DNA from 4 places in the Streptomyces sp. MS06 genome. Region 3 is predicted to be linked to each of the others. Evidence: riboswitches for the same ligand, from Rfam matches in the RefSeq annotation. Region 3 holds a riboswitch; each other region holds the start of a gene.
The links. A riboswitch is a leader RNA that binds a small molecule or an ion and turns the genes downstream of it on or off. The one in region 3 is predicted to bind cyclic di-AMP.
Positions count from the first base shown of each region.

Region 1: another riboswitch for cyclic di-AMP. It lies ahead of ACL02U_RS18275 (C40 family peptidase); the one in region 3 lies ahead of ACL02U_RS32080 (peptidoglycan DD-metalloendopeptidase family protein).
Region 2: another riboswitch for cyclic di-AMP. It lies ahead of ACL02U_RS00690 (NlpC/P60 family protein); the one in region 3 lies ahead of ACL02U_RS32080 (peptidoglycan DD-metalloendopeptidase family protein).
Region 4: another riboswitch for cyclic di-AMP. It lies ahead of ACL02U_RS17845 (M23 family metallopeptidase); the one in region 3 lies ahead of ACL02U_RS32080 (peptidoglycan DD-metalloendopeptidase family protein).

Region 1 is NZ_JBJZOJ010000031.1:21,775-25,834, reverse strand. It holds gene ACL02U_RS18290 (urease subunit alpha) at 1-226, opposite strand, end outside; gene ACL02U_RS18285 (urease subunit beta) at 219-530, opposite strand; gene ACL02U_RS18280 (urease subunit gamma) at 541-843, opposite strand; cyclic di-AMP (ydaO/yuaA leader) riboswitch at 1,742-1,945, shown strand; gene ACL02U_RS18275 (C40 family peptidase) at 1,949-2,422, shown strand; gene ACL02U_RS18270 (ATP-binding protein) at 2,829-3,290, opposite strand; gene ACL02U_RS18265 (helix-turn-helix domain-containing protein) at 3,519-4,060, shown strand, end outside.
Region 2 is NZ_JBJZOJ010000001.1:172,291-176,350, reverse strand. It holds gene ACL02U_RS00695 (hypothetical protein) at 1-527, opposite strand, end outside; gene ACL02U_RS00690 (NlpC/P60 family protein) at 796-1,983, opposite strand; cyclic di-AMP (ydaO/yuaA leader) riboswitch at 1,992-2,162, opposite strand; gene pcrA (DNA helicase PcrA) at 2,648-4,060, shown strand, end outside.
Region 3 is NZ_JBJZOJ010000105.1:4,010-8,069, forward strand. It holds gene ACL02U_RS32065 (helix-turn-helix domain-containing protein) at 1-38, shown strand, start outside; gene ACL02U_RS32070 (DUF6126 family protein) at 35-157, shown strand; gene ACL02U_RS32075 (tyrosine-protein phosphatase) at 176-973, opposite strand; cyclic di-AMP (ydaO/yuaA leader) riboswitch at 1,590-1,752, shown strand; gene ACL02U_RS32080 (peptidoglycan DD-metalloendopeptidase family protein) at 1,757-2,641, shown strand; gene ACL02U_RS32085 (SGNH/GDSL hydrolase family protein) at 2,844-3,629, shown strand; partial or broken gene ACL02U_RS32090 (TetR/AcrR family transcriptional regulator) at 3,711-4,060, opposite strand, start outside.
Region 4 is NZ_JBJZOJ010000030.1:20,508-24,567, reverse strand. It holds gene ACL02U_RS17860 (hypothetical protein) at 1-162, opposite strand, end outside; gene ACL02U_RS17855 (dihydrofolate reductase family protein) at 351-1,487, opposite strand; tRNA gene ACL02U_RS17850 (tRNA-Met) at 2,097-2,170, shown strand; cyclic di-AMP (ydaO/yuaA leader) riboswitch at 2,659-2,816, shown strand; gene ACL02U_RS17845 (M23 family metallopeptidase) at 2,828-3,889, shown strand.

The DNA.
Region 1 (4,060 bases), on a different contig from region 3:
TCACCACCGTGTCCGGGGTGCCCTCGGCACGGGTGGCCCGGGACTGGCCCATCGACTCCCTGATGACCTTGCCGCCGCCGAACACCGCTTCGTCGCCGGCGAGTCCGGGCCCACCGGAGCGGTCCTCCTCGATCTCGACGAGCAGCTCGGTGTCGGCGAGCCGGATGCGGTCACCGGTGGTGGGGCCGAACAGGTCGGCGTACGCGGCGCGCGAGATCTCAGGCATCGAGGGCACCTCCGGTCCGGCCGCGCAGGCCGGGTACGACGCGGGCGCCGGCCAGCGGGACGAGTTCGACCTCGACGGGGATACCGGGTTCGAAGCGCACGGCGGTGCCGGCGGGAACGTTCAGCCGCCTGCCGTGGGCCGCCGCACGGTCGAACTCGAGGCCCGGGTTGGCCTCCGCGAAGTGGTAGTGGGAACCGACCTGCACGGGGCGGTCGGCGGCGTTCAGCACGAGCAGTGCCGTGACCTCGCGGCCCGCGTTGCACACGATCGGACCGTCGGCGAAGAGGATCTCTCCCGGTGTCATCGCCGCCCCCTCAGACGATCGGCTCGTGCACGGTGACGAGCTTGGTGCCGTCCGGGAAGGTGGCCTCCACCTGCACGTCGTGGACCATCTCGGCCACGCCGGGCATGACGTCGTCGCGGGTGAGCACCTTCCGCCCGGAGGACATCAGCTCGGCGACGGTCCTGCCGTCGCGGGCGCCTTCGAGGAGGTGCGAGGTGATCAGGGCGACGGCCTCGGGGTGGTTCAGTCTCAGCCCTCGGGAGCGGCGCTTCTCGGCGACGTCGGCCGCCACGTGGATCAGCAGCCTCTCCTGCTCGTGCGGGGTCAGTTGCATGTCCCACCTCACCTCCTCGCTCCGGACCGTGCGGGGTCCGGCTGCCGCAGCCACCGCGCCAGGGAATACACGTAGCACACGGACGAACCGCGCGAACCTTCGCGAACCGGATACGAAAACCCCAGGTGGCGTGGTGGGGCAGGTTAGTTCGGTGGAGTTTCAACGACGTTAAACCGAACCTTGATCACCTCATGACCGCGTCCTGGCGTGCCGCATACCGCCGCACACGGGCGAGTCGCGCGCCGACCGGGTGACGGTCCGGGACAGAAGTCGTCCTCCGGGGCGCAGGACGCCCCGTGAGGCGGAGGACGGTCCCTGGGACGGAGGACGGGCGGGCGGCAGGGCGGCGGTCCGGGGCGGGGCGACGCACGGGAGGGGGCGGCTCGCCGGCCGCGCGCCGGGACAGCTCGTCGAGGGCGGGGCGACGCGCGGGAGGGGGCGGGCACCGGTTCGGGACGACGCGGGCGTCGGTTCGGGCGGGCGGGACCACACCCTGCCGGTCGGACGGCCGCGGTGCCTCCCGGCGCGGGCGGTGCGCCGCCGCGCGTCGGCGGTTGACAACCTCCGTTCGCGCCGCCCTGTACCGGACCCCGCGACGGGTCCGGCGCGGCCCCGTTGAAACGCGCCGAACGACGGTCCCCTCATCGGCGTATCCGCACCGGTTTTTTCGGGCTCGCCGCGGTTGCGCCGCCCTCCCGGCCCGGCAACCCGCCGTACGTCTACGCCGCTGGTCCGGGGCAGGTCCGCAGGGTGGACGCCGGGTCCGGCCGGCCCGCACCCACCCCAACGGAGGAAGGGTGACCAACGACACATAGGCCAGGTTCCGTTGTGATTCTCCGGCGCCCGTGGGTGAGGATCCCTGACTGACGGCAAGCCCCCGCCACAGACGGCGGGGCGGTCCGGGCGGACGCCGAGTCCTGCCGCCGTCCGGGCGACGGGTCGACAGAAGTGGATCGGCAGGAGTGGAGGACCCGAGCACGACGGGCTGCCGGAGCGTCAGTTCCGAGCGGTCCTTGGGGTGAAGTCGCCGCCACGGCGACCGGGCAACTTCGCCAGCCCGAATCCGACAGGTCATCCTTCACAGGCGGATGACGAAGGGTTGCGCATGACTGTGCCCAATCGTGTCCCGTCCCTCATGGCCCGCGCCGGGACCGCCTCGGCCCTCACGCTCGCCGCGGTCGGCGGCTCGGTCCTGGTACCGGGCTTCGCCCCGGACGCCGCGGCCGCCACGGTGGCGACGAAGGCGCTCCACGTGGCGGCCTCCAAGAAGGGCTCGCCCTACCAGTGGGGCGCCACGGGCCCGTACCGCTTCGACTGCTCCGGTCTGACGCTGTACTCGTACAAGAAGGCGGGTAAGAAGCTGCCCCGAACGGCGGCCCAGCAGTACAACCGCACCCATCACGTTGCCGCCCGCCACCGCAGAGTCGGTGACCTGGTCTTCTTCCACTACGGCCGGAGCGTCTACCACGTCGGCATCTATGCCGGACGGGGGCGGATCTGGCATGCGCCGAAGACCGGCGACGTGGTGCGGCTGCAGAAGATCTGGACCGGCAGCGTCTGGTACGGCCGGGTCCGCTGACGGCCGCGTCGGACGACGGCCGGGTCCGCCGGCGAGCAGGCCCGGCGGCGGCCGGGCGGGGGCGGCGGCCGGGCGGGGGCGGCGGCCGGGCGGTGGCGGCGGCCGGGCGGGGGCGGCGGCCGGGCGGTGGCGGCGGCCGGGCGGGGGCGGCGGCCGGGCGGTGGCGGCGGCCGGGCGGTGGCGACCAACGAGGTGCCGTCGAGGCCGTGTCCGCCGGGCGCCGCGTCGCGGGCCCGGGTGACGCCCGTACACGGCAGTGGCCGCGTGTACCGGGTGATGGCGGTGCGGGCCCCGGGCTCCCTCCGGGCGGGCCCGGGCCGGCCCGGCCCGGGCCGGACGTGCCGGTCGCGGGCGGAGCCCCGCCGGCACCGGTGCCGGCGTGAGCCGCGCCCCGCCCAGCGGGGGCTCATGGCTCGGGCCGGTGGACCGCGGGGACCGCGTCGACCGCGGTGACGGTCCACGGCAGGGCGATGGAGACGGTCTTCCCGCCCTCCGGCGTGGGGCGCACGGTGAGGCTCCCGCCGCACTCCGCGGTCAGGCATCGGATGATCACCATCCCGCGGCCGTTGTCCTGCTGAACGGCCGCGGGGAGCCGTCTGGGGAAGCGGGGATGGCTGTCGGTGACGCCGATGCGCAGCTCCTCGTCCCGTTCCAGGGTGAGGCCCACCGTGAAGGTCGGCGACTGGCCGAAGGTGTGCTGGACGGCGTTGGTGGCCAGCTCGGAGACGATCAGCCGGATGGTGTCGGCGGTGTCCGAGTCCTCCGCCAGCCCCCACTCCGCGAGGGTGCCGGCCACGAAGGCACGGGCCGCGGGTACCGAGGCGGGATCGCTCGGCAGAGTGACGGATGCTTCCAGAAGATCTGCCATGGCGACGTCGTCCTTTTCCCGCGGGACCGCGGTCCGGCACGCGAGGCGGATGGTTCGAGTACGGTCCCGGACTGGTGCTTGGCCGCCAGACTGCCACCACAGGGGCGCTCATGGGCGGCGATCCACCAAGATGTGCATATATCTGTCGCTCGAAGCGGTGAACTCTGTTACTGCAGCACATATTTGGCAGGGCGACAGGAGTAAAGGAATACGAGGAGGAGTGGCGCGATGCAGGACGGTCCCGCGGTCCGCCGCCGGAAGCTGGGCGCCGAACTTCGCTCCCTGCGCACCGGTGCGGGTTTCACCAGCGGCGAGGCGGCTCGGCTGGTGGGCTGGCACCAGTCGAAGGTCAGCCGAATCGAGACGGGCACGAGCGGCGCGAAACCGGCCGATGTGCGGTTACTGCTGGACGCCTACGGGGTCGAGGACACCGGGATCCGCGAGCTGCTGCTGGTGCTCGCCGGTTCCCGCAACACGGTGCGGGACCACTGGTGGCACGCCTACCGCGGGGTACTGCCGCCCACCTACCGCGACTTCATCTCGCTGGAGTCGCAGGCGAGCGCGATGCGGACACTGGAGACCTCGGTGGTGCCGGGACTGCTGCAGACGCCGGAGTACGCCCGCGCGGTGACCAGGGCCGCCGTGGACGAGGTCGACGACGACCGGCTGGACGCCCTGGTCGAGGTGCGGCTGGCACGCCAGGACGTGCTGCGGTCGGACCCGCCGCTCAGGCTCAGCGCGGTGCTGGACGAGGCCGTGCTGCACCGGGA
Region 2 (4,060 bases), on a different contig from region 3:
GCGAGGCAGTACAGCGCGAGGCCGGCCCAGAACACCGCGAGCGAGACGTACCCGAGCCAGGGCGCCCCCTCGGCCCGCGCCAGCGTCGCGCCGAGCACGGCCAGCCCCTGCGTGGCCACGCAGCCGAGGAACACCGACCCCGGCACGCCCCGCCGCCAGCCCGGTGCGGCGGCAGCCAGCAGCGCCGGCCACAGCACCACGGCCAGTGCCAGCAGCGCCTCGCCGAGCCACAGCCAGCCCAGTGCGCACACCCCGGTGCCCACCACGGTGGTCGCCGCCACCGCCGTCGGCGCGGCGGGACTCCCGGCCCCCGCGGACCGGTCCCGGCGGCCCGGCGGAAACCGGACGGCCAGGTCAGCCGCGAGCCCCAGCCAGGCTGCGCCGGCCAGCACGAGCAGGATCCGTGACAGCACCTCCCGGCCGGCCAGATCGCAGGCGAGCGCCACCGCGCCGGTCGCCGTCACGGCGGCTCCGGCCGCCGGCGGACGCCGCGCCCACCAGGCGCGCAGGAGGTGGGAGGCGGGCATGGGCCGATGCTAGTGCTCCGGCAGCCGCCAACCGCTCCGCGGCGGCGCCCGCCACGCCCTGTTGTCGCGCTTCCCGGTGAACGAGGCGAGAGCGCGGGTGATCGGGGCGCACCCCGGCGCGGGATGGCCGTGCGCCCCTCACGCGCCGGAGTGCGCCCCCAGAGTGCGCTCGGGCGCGCTGGGGGCCTGCCGGGAGGCCGGGAGGCGTGGCCCCGCGCACCCGGGACGCGCCTCCGTACGGGTGGGGCCGAGCGCGGCCCCGGGCGGGTCAGGCCGGCCGCACCACGCTGTGGATCGCCGACTCGCCGTCGTAGTAGATCGACTCCTCGCGGACGTACGCACCGGGCTTCGGAGCGTGGATCATCATCCCGTTGCCGATGTAGATGCCTACGTGGCTGACGTCGCTGTAGAAGAAGACCAGGTCCCCGGGCCTGGCCTGGGACAGCGGCACCGTGGTGCCGGCGTTCACCTGGTCGTAGGTGGTGCGGGGAAGGTCGACACCGGCGGCCTTCCAGGCGGCCTGGGTGAGACCGGAGCAGTCGTAGGAGCCGGGGCCCGTGGCGCCCCAGACGTAGGGCTTGCCGATCTGCGCGCGTGCGAAGGCGAGGGCCTTGTCGGCCTGGGTGGCGGAGGCGGTGCCGGTGGAGGTGCCCGAGGAGCCGCTGTCGGACGTGCCGGTCCCCGACGTGTCGCCGGTCTGCGCCTGCTGTTGCTGCTGAGCGGCGGCATCCGCCTGGCGCTGCTGCTCCTCCGCCTGCTGCCGGGCCAGTTCGGCGGCCTTGCGGGCCGCCTCCTCCTGCTTCTGCTTCTCGATCGCGGCCAGCCGGGCCTTCTCCTCCGCGGTCAGCCTGGACAGCAGGTCCCGCGCATCCGACAGCTTCTTCTGGACGGTCGCCTTGGCGGCCTTGAGGTCGTCCTGGGTCTCGGTCAGCGTCTGCAGGCTCTCGGTGGCCTCCCGGCGCTGCTCCATGGCCTGCGACTGCTGCGTGATGTAGTCGTCGACCGCCGCCTTCTGGCGTCCGGTGAGCCGGTTCATCACCTGGGCGTGGTCGAAGTAGTCCTGCGGGGAGTCCGCGAGCAGGAAGGTCGCCGTGTCGGGGACGGCCGCGCCGGTGCGGTACTGGGCGGCTGCGAAGGAACCCAGTTCCTCCCGGGCGTCGTTGAGCCCCCTGGTGCGCTCGGCGACCTGGTCCAGGAGGGTGTCGACGCGCTTGCGCTGCTTCGTCGTCCGCTCCTTGGCGGCGTTGTACTTGTCCGTCGCCGCCTCGGCCTGCCGGTACAGGTCGTCGACCTTCTTCTCGACCTCCTCCAGGCTCGGCCGGTCGTCGGTGGAGGGCGAGGCGTCGGCCGTCTGGGAGAGCAGGGCGACGGAGGTCAGGGCGGCCGTGGCGATTGCGGGGGTGCGGATACCGGACACCCGGTTGCCTGCGGGACGCGACTTGCGGTGCGACGCCAAGGGAGGCGACTCCTTCCATGTTCCGCCTACCGGGTTAGCTGTCGGGTTCGGGCGGACGGTTCGGAAGGCTGGCCCTACGGGCCGTACCGGTGACGGAACGGCCCGATTCACCCCAGGTCTCGGTTGGGTCCCCGGCTCCGGGCGCCGTGCGGGCGCGTCGGACTCGGCGGAGGCCGCGCGGCCCGACGACGTTCGCCGGTGGCTGCCCTGCGGCCCGACCGGCACGGTAGCCAACTCGTGAGGCTCCTGTGAAGGTTGATGAGTGATATGCCCGATACATTTTCGTGACCTGATCCCGGAGCGTTGCTCAGCGTGACCCTTCCGGAAGGTTTCCGATACCACTCGGGCCCTTCCCGGCCCGGAAGGCGCTTTCCGGGCCCGCTCCGGGTCCGCCCCGGGGGCGACTTCTCGCCTGCCTCCCCGGAACCCCCGGCCACCCCGTTCGCACCGTCCGTCCCGACCCCTCCGCCGGTCCCGTCCGGGGAACCACCGGCGACCCTTCCCGGCGCGGCACGCCCTCCGCCGTACCGCGCTCCCGTACCGCGCTCCCGTACCGCCCGCCGCAGCACACGGGTCGCCGTCGCGGACCGGTTCGGCGCCGATCCGGACGGTCTTCCCGAGGCGGCCGCGAGCTGTCAGTGCGGCGCCCTAGACTCGGAGAGCGATGAGCAGCCTCTTTGACGACAGCTTCCTGGCGGACCTCCAGGCCCCGCGGGCCCAGGAGGAGCACCTCCCGCCGCCACCCGAGGACGACCACGCTCCGGAGTCGATTCCGGACGATCTGTTCGGCGGGAAGTTCGACGTGCCGCCCGACCGCGACGCGCACTACCGCGACGGCTCCCCGCGGCCGGTGGTGGACCCCGCCGCGCTGCTGGAGGGACTGAACGACAACCAGCGCGCCGCGGTGGTGCACTCCGGCTCCCCGCTGCTCATCGTGGCCGGCGCCGGCTCCGGCAAGACCCGGGTGCTCACCCACCGCATCGCGCACCTGCTGGCCGAACGGGGAGCGCACCCCGGGCAGATCCTCGCGATCACCTTCACCAACAAGGCCGCGGGCGAGATGAAGGAGCGCGTCGAGCAGCTCGTCGGCCCGCGCGCGAACGCCATGTGGGTGATGACCTTCCACAGCGCCTGCGTGCGCATCCTGCGCCGGGAGAGCAAGAAACTCGGCTTCACCTCGTCGTTCTCCATCTACGACGCCGCCGACTCCAAGCGGCTGATGGCCCTGGTCTGCCGGGATCTCGACCTCGATCCCAAGCGCTATCCGCCCAAGTCCTTCAGCGCGAAGATCAGCAACCTGAAGAACGAGCTGATCGACGAGGAGGACTTCGCCGCCCAGGCCGCCGACGGATTCGAGAAGACCCTCGCGCAGGCCTACGCGCTCTACCAGTCGCGGCTGCGCGAGGCCAACGCGCTCGACTTCGACGACCTGATCATGACGACGGTGAACCTGCTGCGCGCCTTCCCGGACGTCGCCGAGCACTACCGCCGCCGCTTCCGGCACGTCCTGGTCGACGAGTACCAGGACACCAACCACGCCCAGTACGCCCTGGTCCGCGAACTGGTCGGCACCGGGGCGCACGACGAGGACGTCCCGCCCGCCGAGCACGACCTGCCGCCCGCCGAACTGTGCGTGGTGGGCGACGCCGACCAGTCCATCTACGCCTTCCGTGGCGCGACCATCCGCAACATCCTCCAGTTCGAGGAGGACTACCCGGACGCGACCACGATCCTGCTGGAGCAGAACTACCGCTCCACGCAGACCATCCTCACCGCGGCCAACGCCGTCATCGAGCGCAACGAGTCACGCCGCCCGAAGAACCTGTGGACCAACGCGGGCACCGGCGCGCGCATCACCGGGTACGTCGCCGACACCGAGCACGACGAGGCCCAGTTCGTCGCCGACGAGATAGACCGCCTGGTCGACGAGGGCGACGCCAAGGCGGGCGACGTAGCCGTCTTCTACCGCACCAACGCGCAGTCACGTGTCTTCGAAGAGGTCTTCATCCGCGTCGGCCTGCCCTACAAGGTCGTCGGCGGAGTGCGCTTCTACGAGCGCAGGGAGGTCCGGGACGTA
Region 3 (4,060 bases):
CGCTGTGCCTCGGCCCCACCCCTGGAGAGACGCCATGAGCGAGCGTGAGGAGAAGTTCCCCCGCAGCCTGTGGATCCGGCTGATCGTCTACATCGCGGTGGGGCACGTCCTGGCCGCGTTCATCTGGCTGCTGTTCGAGGTGGGCGCCGGGCAGTAGCGGCCCCGCCGGTCCCCGTCACTCCAGCAGCCGGTGCCGCAGCCGCTCGCGGGTCTCGGCGGTGAGGCCCAGCCCCCGCGAGAGGTAGGCCTCCACTCCGCCCCACGTCTCCTCGATGGTCTCCATCGCCGCCGTCAGGTACTCCGCGCGCGCGTCGAACAGCGGGCTGAGCAGCTCCATCACCTCGGCGGAGTAGGCGTCGCCGGACCCGTTGCCGCGGTGCACCCTGTAGCGGCGGTGCTTGGCGTTGGACTCGAGGTAGTCGGTGCGGATCGCGTCGCGCTCCACGTCGACCGCGAGGAGTGTGACGGCTATCGAGAGCCCCGCACGGTCCTTGCCCGCCGCGCAGTGCATCAGCGCGGGGACGCTGTCCTCGGCCAGTGCGTGCAGGACCCTGGAGTGCTCGGCGGTGCGCTCCCGGATGATCGTGCGGTAGGAGTCGATCATCCGGTTCGCGGCCTTGCCGTCGGCGAGGATCGTGCGCAGCTGGTCGGTGTCGCCGTCCCGGACCAGCTTCCAGAACTCGGCTCCGTCGGCCGGGTCGCTCAGCGGCAGGTTGACGTTCCGCACGCCCGGCAGGTCGACGTCCGGGCCCTCCAGCCTCTGGTCCGCCGCATTGCGGAAGTCGAAGATCGTGTGGAGGTCCAACGAGGACAGGAAGGCGGCGTCCTCCGCGGTCGCGTGGGCGAGGTGTCCGCTGCGGAACAGCACGCCGTACCGCACCCTGCGTCCGTCGGTCGTGGGCAGTCCGCCCACGTCGCGGAAGTTGCGCACGGCGGCCAGCTCGGGTTCGGTCGACGGCACCTGCTGCGTCACGAGGGCTCCTCCCAGTCCGGCCCGCCGGCGCGCGGCGGATGGCCGACGGGACGCTGTCGACGATACGACATGGATTCCCGGGGCAACGGATTGCCCGCGGGAGCCCGGCGGACCGCCGGTCCGCACGCCGGGAGCAGGCGCCGGACACCGTTCCCCGACGGGCGAACCGCCTGCCGCGGCGTCGGCCGACGGCGCTCCGCCGCCCGCGACCTGACGACGGGAAATACGGTCTTATGGGGAGGTAATGGACGAGGCGGGGTAAGTCGGGTCTGCTGCGGCTTCTTCGAAATGTGCCCCGACTGCTACGCATCTGTGCCGTCTGACCGAATTGCACTTTTGGGTACAACTCGTCGTGTAATAGCGGACTATGGGGGTGGGTTGGTGAGGAGCGTCATAGTCGTGACCGTCCGTCGCCCGTCATGAGCACGTAATGGGGTTGCGTTCCCTGGGGCATTGAGGGAAACGCCGGGTGGCGGATGTACGCAGGGTGACAGGAAACTCCCGCCGCGGATCCGGGGAATCGCGGGCCCGTGCCGCCGTCTGCTTGTTTCGGCGCGCCCGCTCGCTTACGTTCCACTCCGATCCGGGCGGACGCCGAATCCTGCCGCCGCCCCGGACTTCGCACCCACCCACCCGTGCACGGCAGGAGCGGGGGACCCACAGGCAAGACCGCCTGTTCCGGTTCCCGGAACGGCTAGGGGTCAAGCCGCGACAGTGTCGCGGCCGGGCATCTCCAGCCCGCACCCGACAGCTCACCTCGCAGGCGCCGGAGAGGAATTCGCCATGCCCGCGAAGGGTAAGCACCGCCGTACCAGGTCCCAGCGCCTGACCCGTTCGATCGCCGTCGCCGGAACCGGCGGCGCCGCGCTCGCCCTGCCGCTCCTCGGCGCCACCGGTGCCCACGCGGCGACCCCGCAGTCGGCTCCCGAGAAGACCGTCCAGTCCGTGCCGGCCGCCGCCGTCAAGACCGCGGCGAAGAGCACCGGCTCCGGCGTCCGCACCTACACCGTGAAGGCCGGCGACTACCTCTCGAAGATCGCCGGCGAGCAGCACGTCAGCGGTGGCTGGCACAAGCTGTACCAGGACAACCGCAAGGCGATCGGCAGTGACCCGTCGCTCATCCACCCCGGCCTGAAGCTGTCCATCGGCAAGAAGGCCGCCGCCAAGAGCGCCCCCGCCGCCGCTAAGCCGGCCAAGCCGGCGAAGAAGTCCACCGCGAAGACGACGACCGCCTCCGCCAAGGCCGCGCAGAGCTCCAGCGGCTACACCCTTCCGGTGTCCGGCGCCACCATCGGCACCGGCTACCACGTGGCGGGCAGCATGTGGGCCAGCGGCTACCACACCGGCGTCGACTTCGTCGTCCCGTCCGGCACCTCCCTGAAGGCCGTGGCCGGAGGCACCGTGGTCTCCGCCGGCTGGGGCGGCGCGTACGGCAACCAGGTCGTCATCAAGCTGCACGACGGCTACTACGCCCAGTACGCCCACCTGTCGCAGCTCTCGGTGTCGGCCGGGCAGACCGTGAGCGCGGGCCAGCAGATAGGCCTCTCCGGCGCCACCGGCAACGTCACCGGTCCGCACCTGCACTTCGAGATCCGGACCACCCCGAACTACGGCTCCGACGTGGACCCGGTCGCCTACCTGCGCGCACACGGAGTCACCGTCGGCTGACGCCGGCACCCCGCACCACCACCTGCCTGACACGCCACCGAAGGCCGGACCCCGATCCCCGGGTCCGGCCTTCGGTCGTCCCACCGAGCCGACAGTGGTCCATCTCACCGCCCGTCAACCTCTGCCTACGGTCGCGTAGGTCACAACCGAAGGTGAATCATGGACCCTTGTGGCAGACGATTCGAAGAGTGACAACAGTTCAGTGATCGGGTCGTACGTGGCGGTGGGGGACAGCTTCACCGAAGGCGTCGGCGACCCCGGCCCCGACGGGCAGTTCGTCGGCTGGGCCGACCGGCTCGCCGTACTGCTCGCGGACCGGCGGCCCGAGGGCACCTTCACGTACACGAACCTCGCGGTACGCGGGAAGCTGCTCGACCAGATCGCGGCGGACCAGCTCCCGCAGGCCGTGCAACTGGCCCCGGACCTGGTTTCCTTCTGCGCGGGCGGCAACGACATCCTGCGCCCCGGCACCGATCCGGACGAGGTGGCCGAGCGGTTCGAGCGCGCCGTGGCCCGGCTCACCGAAGCGGCCGGCAGGGTGCTGGTGACGACCGGATTCGACACCCGCGGGGTGCCGGTCCTCAAGCACCTGCGCGGAAAGATCGCGACCTACAACGGGCACGTGCGGGCCGTCGCCGACCGGTACGGCTGCCCGGTGCTCGACCTGTGGTCGCTGCGGTCCGTGCAGGACCGCCGGGCCTGGGACCACGACCGGCTGCACCTCTCGCCCGAGGGGCACACCCGGGTCGCCCTGCGCGCCGGCCAGACACTGGGCCTGGAAGTCCCCGCCGACCCGGAGCAGCCCTGGCCCCCGCTGCCCCAGCGCGGCACCCTCGACGTGCGCCGGGACGACGTCCAGTGGGCGCGCGAGTACCTGGTGCCGTGGATCGGACGCCGACTGCGCGGGGAGTCGTCGGGCGACCACGTCACCGCCAAGGGGGTCCTCTCCCCGAACGACATCAGGACGCGGATCGCCTCCGTCGCCTGACGGTCGGGGAGACCCGGCGGTGTGCCGCGGGGCGGGCGGTCGCGGTCGACCGGGTCACCGCGTCCGCCCGCCCCGCGGCCGTCACCGGCTTGCCGGCAGCGCCGCCGGATCCACGCCCAGTTCCCGGGCCAGCGCCTCGTCCACCCACTGCTGCGCGCGGGCCCGGGACACGCTCCCGGTGTACGCGGTCATCTGCACGGCCAGGCCGTCCAGCAGTGCGGTCAACCGCAGTGCCGCGGCGGGGGGATCCGGGCAGCCGAACTCACCCGCCGCCACTCCCTCAGCGATGACCTCCGCGAGCGCGGCCTTCCACCGCAGGTCCAGGCCGCACGTCACCTCCCTCAGCGCGGGCTCGCGCAGCGCCGCCGACCAGCCCTCGATCCACAGCCGCCAGCCCTTCGCCTGCCCGGTCGGGGCGTACCAGCGCACGG
Region 4 (4,060 bases), on a different contig from region 3:
CCCGGTGGGAGTGGGAGTGAACGAAGGGCTGCTGCCGCCGCTGTCCGTGCTGCAGGAGACGAGCGACGCGGCGGTCAGCGCCGCCAGCCCCAGCCCGGCCAGTGTTCCGGCGACCGGGCGCTGCCGGACGGGGTTCCGTGCGCGGGGTGCACCAGTGCTCATGGGGTGGCTCGCTCTTCGTCGTGGCAGCCCGGGCGCCGCCCGGCGGCTGCGCATGTCGGACGTCCTGAAAAGTGCGTGGAGGGCATCACCGGACCATTGCGTCACGGTCGCCGCGCGTGCGCACGCCGGAGGCGGTGACGGAGGGACCGGTGCCGCCATCCGGTGGAAGGACCGCCGCCCCGGCGGAGTCAGCCCCCCACCAGGTGCCGGTTCGGTTCCTTGGCCCGCTGCTCGTACTCCGGCAGTACGACGACGACGGCGCCGCCCGACGTCAGCAACGCGTTCCCGTCGGCGCCCGCGACGAAGGTGTCCGGCTCGCGCCAGGCGGTCACCACCCGGCGGACGCCCGCGTCCAGGATCAGCCGGGCGCACGGGGCGGGGCGGGAGGCGCGGCGGGCGCAGGGCTCCAGGCTGCTGAAGACGGTGGCGGTGGCCAGCCGCGGGTCGCCGGGCGAGATCTTGGCCAGGGCCGCCTCCTCCGCGTGCACCACCGGGTCCGCTCCCTCGCGGGAGTGGCCGCGGGCCAGTTCGGACCCGTCGGACGCGACGACCACCGCGCCCACCGAGAACGCGGTCTCCGACGGGGGGCACTGCGCCGCGAGGTCGCAGGCCAGCTCCAGCCACCGGCGGTCGGCGGCCGAGACCGCCGGTCCGGTGCCCGGCGCCGTGGGGGCGTAGCGGGCCAGGACGACGTCCTCGATGCGGCGGGTCTCCAGGAGGCGCAGCCGTCCGCCCTGGTAGGCGCCGGGCCCGAACAGGCGGGGGGCGTCCGGGTCGCCCACGAGGAGCGGGGCCAGGACGAGCTGCAGTTCGTCGGCCAGGCCCTGCTGCAGAAGCTGGGTGTGGACGGTGCCGCCGCCCTCGACCATGAGACGCCGCACGCCGCGCTCGTCGTACAGGTGCTCCAGCAGGGGCCGCCAGTCGCGCAGCTCCGGGCCCAGGGACACGACGTCCGCCGCCAGGCCGGCCCGCCGGGCCCGCTCGGCGCCCTCGTCCGTCGTACAGACCAGCTTGGCACCGCCGGTGTGCCAGAAGCGGGCCGCCGGATCCAGATCGCCGGACGCGGTCACCGCGACCTTCAGCGGGAACTCCGGCCGGCCCGCCGCGACGCGTGCGGCACGCCGCTCCGGAGAGTTGACCAGCAGGCGCGGGTTGTCGGCGCGGATGGTTCCGGCCCCGACCAGGATCGCGTCCACCGACGCCCGCACCTCGTCGACCCGGTCGAAGTCGGCCGGGCTGGAGAGCAGGAGGCGCTCGGGGCCGGTGTCGTCCAGGTAGCCGTCGAGGGAGACGGCGGCGGAGAGGAGGACGTGGGGGAGGGGCATCGGGTGCTCCAGGGCGGGGCTCGTGCGTACGGAGGGCGGGCGATGTGCGGGCGGGTGTGCGGGCGGGTGTGCGGGTGTGCGGGCCCAGGCGGGTCGGGGGGCCCGCGGGTGTCGGCGGGCCGGCGGGCCGGCGGGCCGGTGGGGTGGCGGGCCGGCGGGCGTGGTGTGGGCGGGGTGGCGGGTCGGTGGCGGCAGGGCGGCCGCCGGGCGTGCCGTCCCCCGTGCGCGGGGGAATGCACCCCGGGCCCTCGGGCCGCTGCCGCACCGCTTCATCCTGGCCGTTCCCTCCGGGCCGCGGGCCGCCGGCTGCTCGCCGCCGGTGCCGCCGAGCGTACGAGACCCGCGGACGATCGTTCGTGCCCGGCCGGCCCGGACCGCGGCCTCTCCGGGGCCCGGCGGGCTCCGCCGGGACCGGCCGGTGGCGGAAGCGGGGTGGCGCCGGGGCCGGTGCGGGGCCGACGGAGGTGCGGGATGGCGGAGGTGCGGGATGGGGGTGCCGGTGGTGCCGGTGGTGCCGGTGGCGAGGGTGGGCTCCGGGCGGTGGTGAGGGGCCCGGGGGAATCGATTCGCTCTTCGCGCCGCACATGCCGTACAGTGAAGGCACGCCGACGCGGGGTGGAGCAGCTCGGTAGCTCGCTGGGCTCATAACCCAGAGGTCGCAGGTTCAAATCCTGTCCCCGCTACTGAAGGCCGAGGGCCGGAAGCCGAAAGGTTTCCGGCCCTCGGCTTTTCTGCGTGACGGGAAGTGTGGAGCCCGCTCGCGCGGCGCGGTCCTCTCCGGTGCGGCGGTCCCCGGCGCCGGGTGGCTTCCGTCGGTCACGGATTCCGGCGCGGAAGTCGGCGTAGGGGTCACCGCGGAGGGCGTCGCCGAGGCCGTCGAAAGGCCACCGGGAAATCGCCGCGACGGTCCTCGGGGCAGGCGTCGGGAACGTCGTCACGGTACGTCAGCGGGCGACCTCCCTCCGATAACAACTGACACAACGTCAGTTTCGGGGTGCTCGGCGCCCCCCTCTCGAGACGGGGTCAACTAGCCCGTTTTCGCCCGTTCATGACCTGTAAGTCCAGGCCGAAAATGTTAATGATCAAGCCGAACGGCTTGGAATCTCGCCTACGCGTCTATTAACGTTCGATAACGCAGCGCGCTTGTCCCAGCCGTCACAGGAGGCGGCTACGTGCTCACGCGCCGAATCCCGTCAGGGAACCGGGGAACCACCGTATTGGGGTGAATCGGGCGCATGGCTCCGTCTGAGGGCGGTCGGCATGCGCGCGTAGGAGACCTTCCCGCTCCGAACCCGTCAGCTAACCCGGTAGGCGAGACGGAAGGAAAGGAGTACGCCCGCGTGGCGTCCAACCGGCTTGCCCCCGAGGCCCCGTACGTGCCGAGTCAGCGCGGCCCAGAGACGTTCGGCTACGGCGACCACCGCAGCGACGAAGGCCCCTGGGAGGAGTGGAACCCCACCGAGGAGTCCGTCCGTCCCGTCCGCGGTCGGCACCGCGTCGTCAAGCAGCGCGGCGGCGGACTCGCCCGCAGCTCCACCGTGCTGGGCGTCGGCGTCATCGCGGCCGTCGGCGCGGGCGGCATGGCCAGCGCGCAGACCGGCAAGCCGCCGGTGTCCATCTCGCTGCCCGACCTGCCCTCCGTCGGTTCGCTCATCTCCGACGGTTCCGGCGACGCCGGTGGCTCGCAGGCGGATGCGGCGGGCGGAACCGCCACGGCGCCGCTCAGCGGCGTCGGCATGACCGTCTCCGACAGCCGGCAGGGCTCGGCCGACGCCGGAGAGGCGCTGCGCAACCGCATCATGGCCCAGGCCGAGTCGCAGCAGGTCCAGGTCGACGCCAAGGCACAGGCCGCAACCGAGGCCTCCCTCGCCGAGGAGACCGAGAAGGCCGCCGCCGCCGCGGAGCAGAAGGCCGCCGAAGAAGCCGCCGCCGCCAAGAAGAAGGCCGAGGCGGAGGCCGCGAAGAAGGCCGAGGCCGAGCGCCTGGCCGCGCTGGCCCGCCAGTACACGCTGCCGGTCGTCTCGTACACCATCACCTCCACCTTCGGGGAGGCCGGCTCGCTGTGGTCCTCCGGCTACCACACCGGCCTCGACTTCGCCGCGCCCACCGGCACCCTGATCAAGGCGGTGCACAGCGGCACCGTCACCGAGGCGGGCTGGGCCGGTTCCTACGGCTACCGGACGATCCTCACCCTGGACGACGGCACGGAGCTGTGGTTCTGCCACCAGTCGTCGATCAACGTCAGTGTCGGCCAGAAGGTCAGCACCGGTGATGTCATCGGCCGGGTGGGGGCCACCGGCAACGTCACGGGCCCCCACCTGCACCTGGAGGTCCACCCCAACGGCCAGGCCACCGCGACCGACCCGATGGCGTGGCTGCGCGGCAAGGGCCTCACTCCCTGACCAGCGCTCCCTCCCGTTCCCCGGGGCGGTTCCGCGCCCCGCCCGGACCCGATGCGGGCGCCGGGTCCCCGACCTCGGCGGGCTCCCCGCGCCCGGAACCCTGCCGCCCCCACCGGGAGTGTCCCTCAGGGTGGCGCTCCGCTTCCCACTCGCACCCCTGACCCCCGGCGG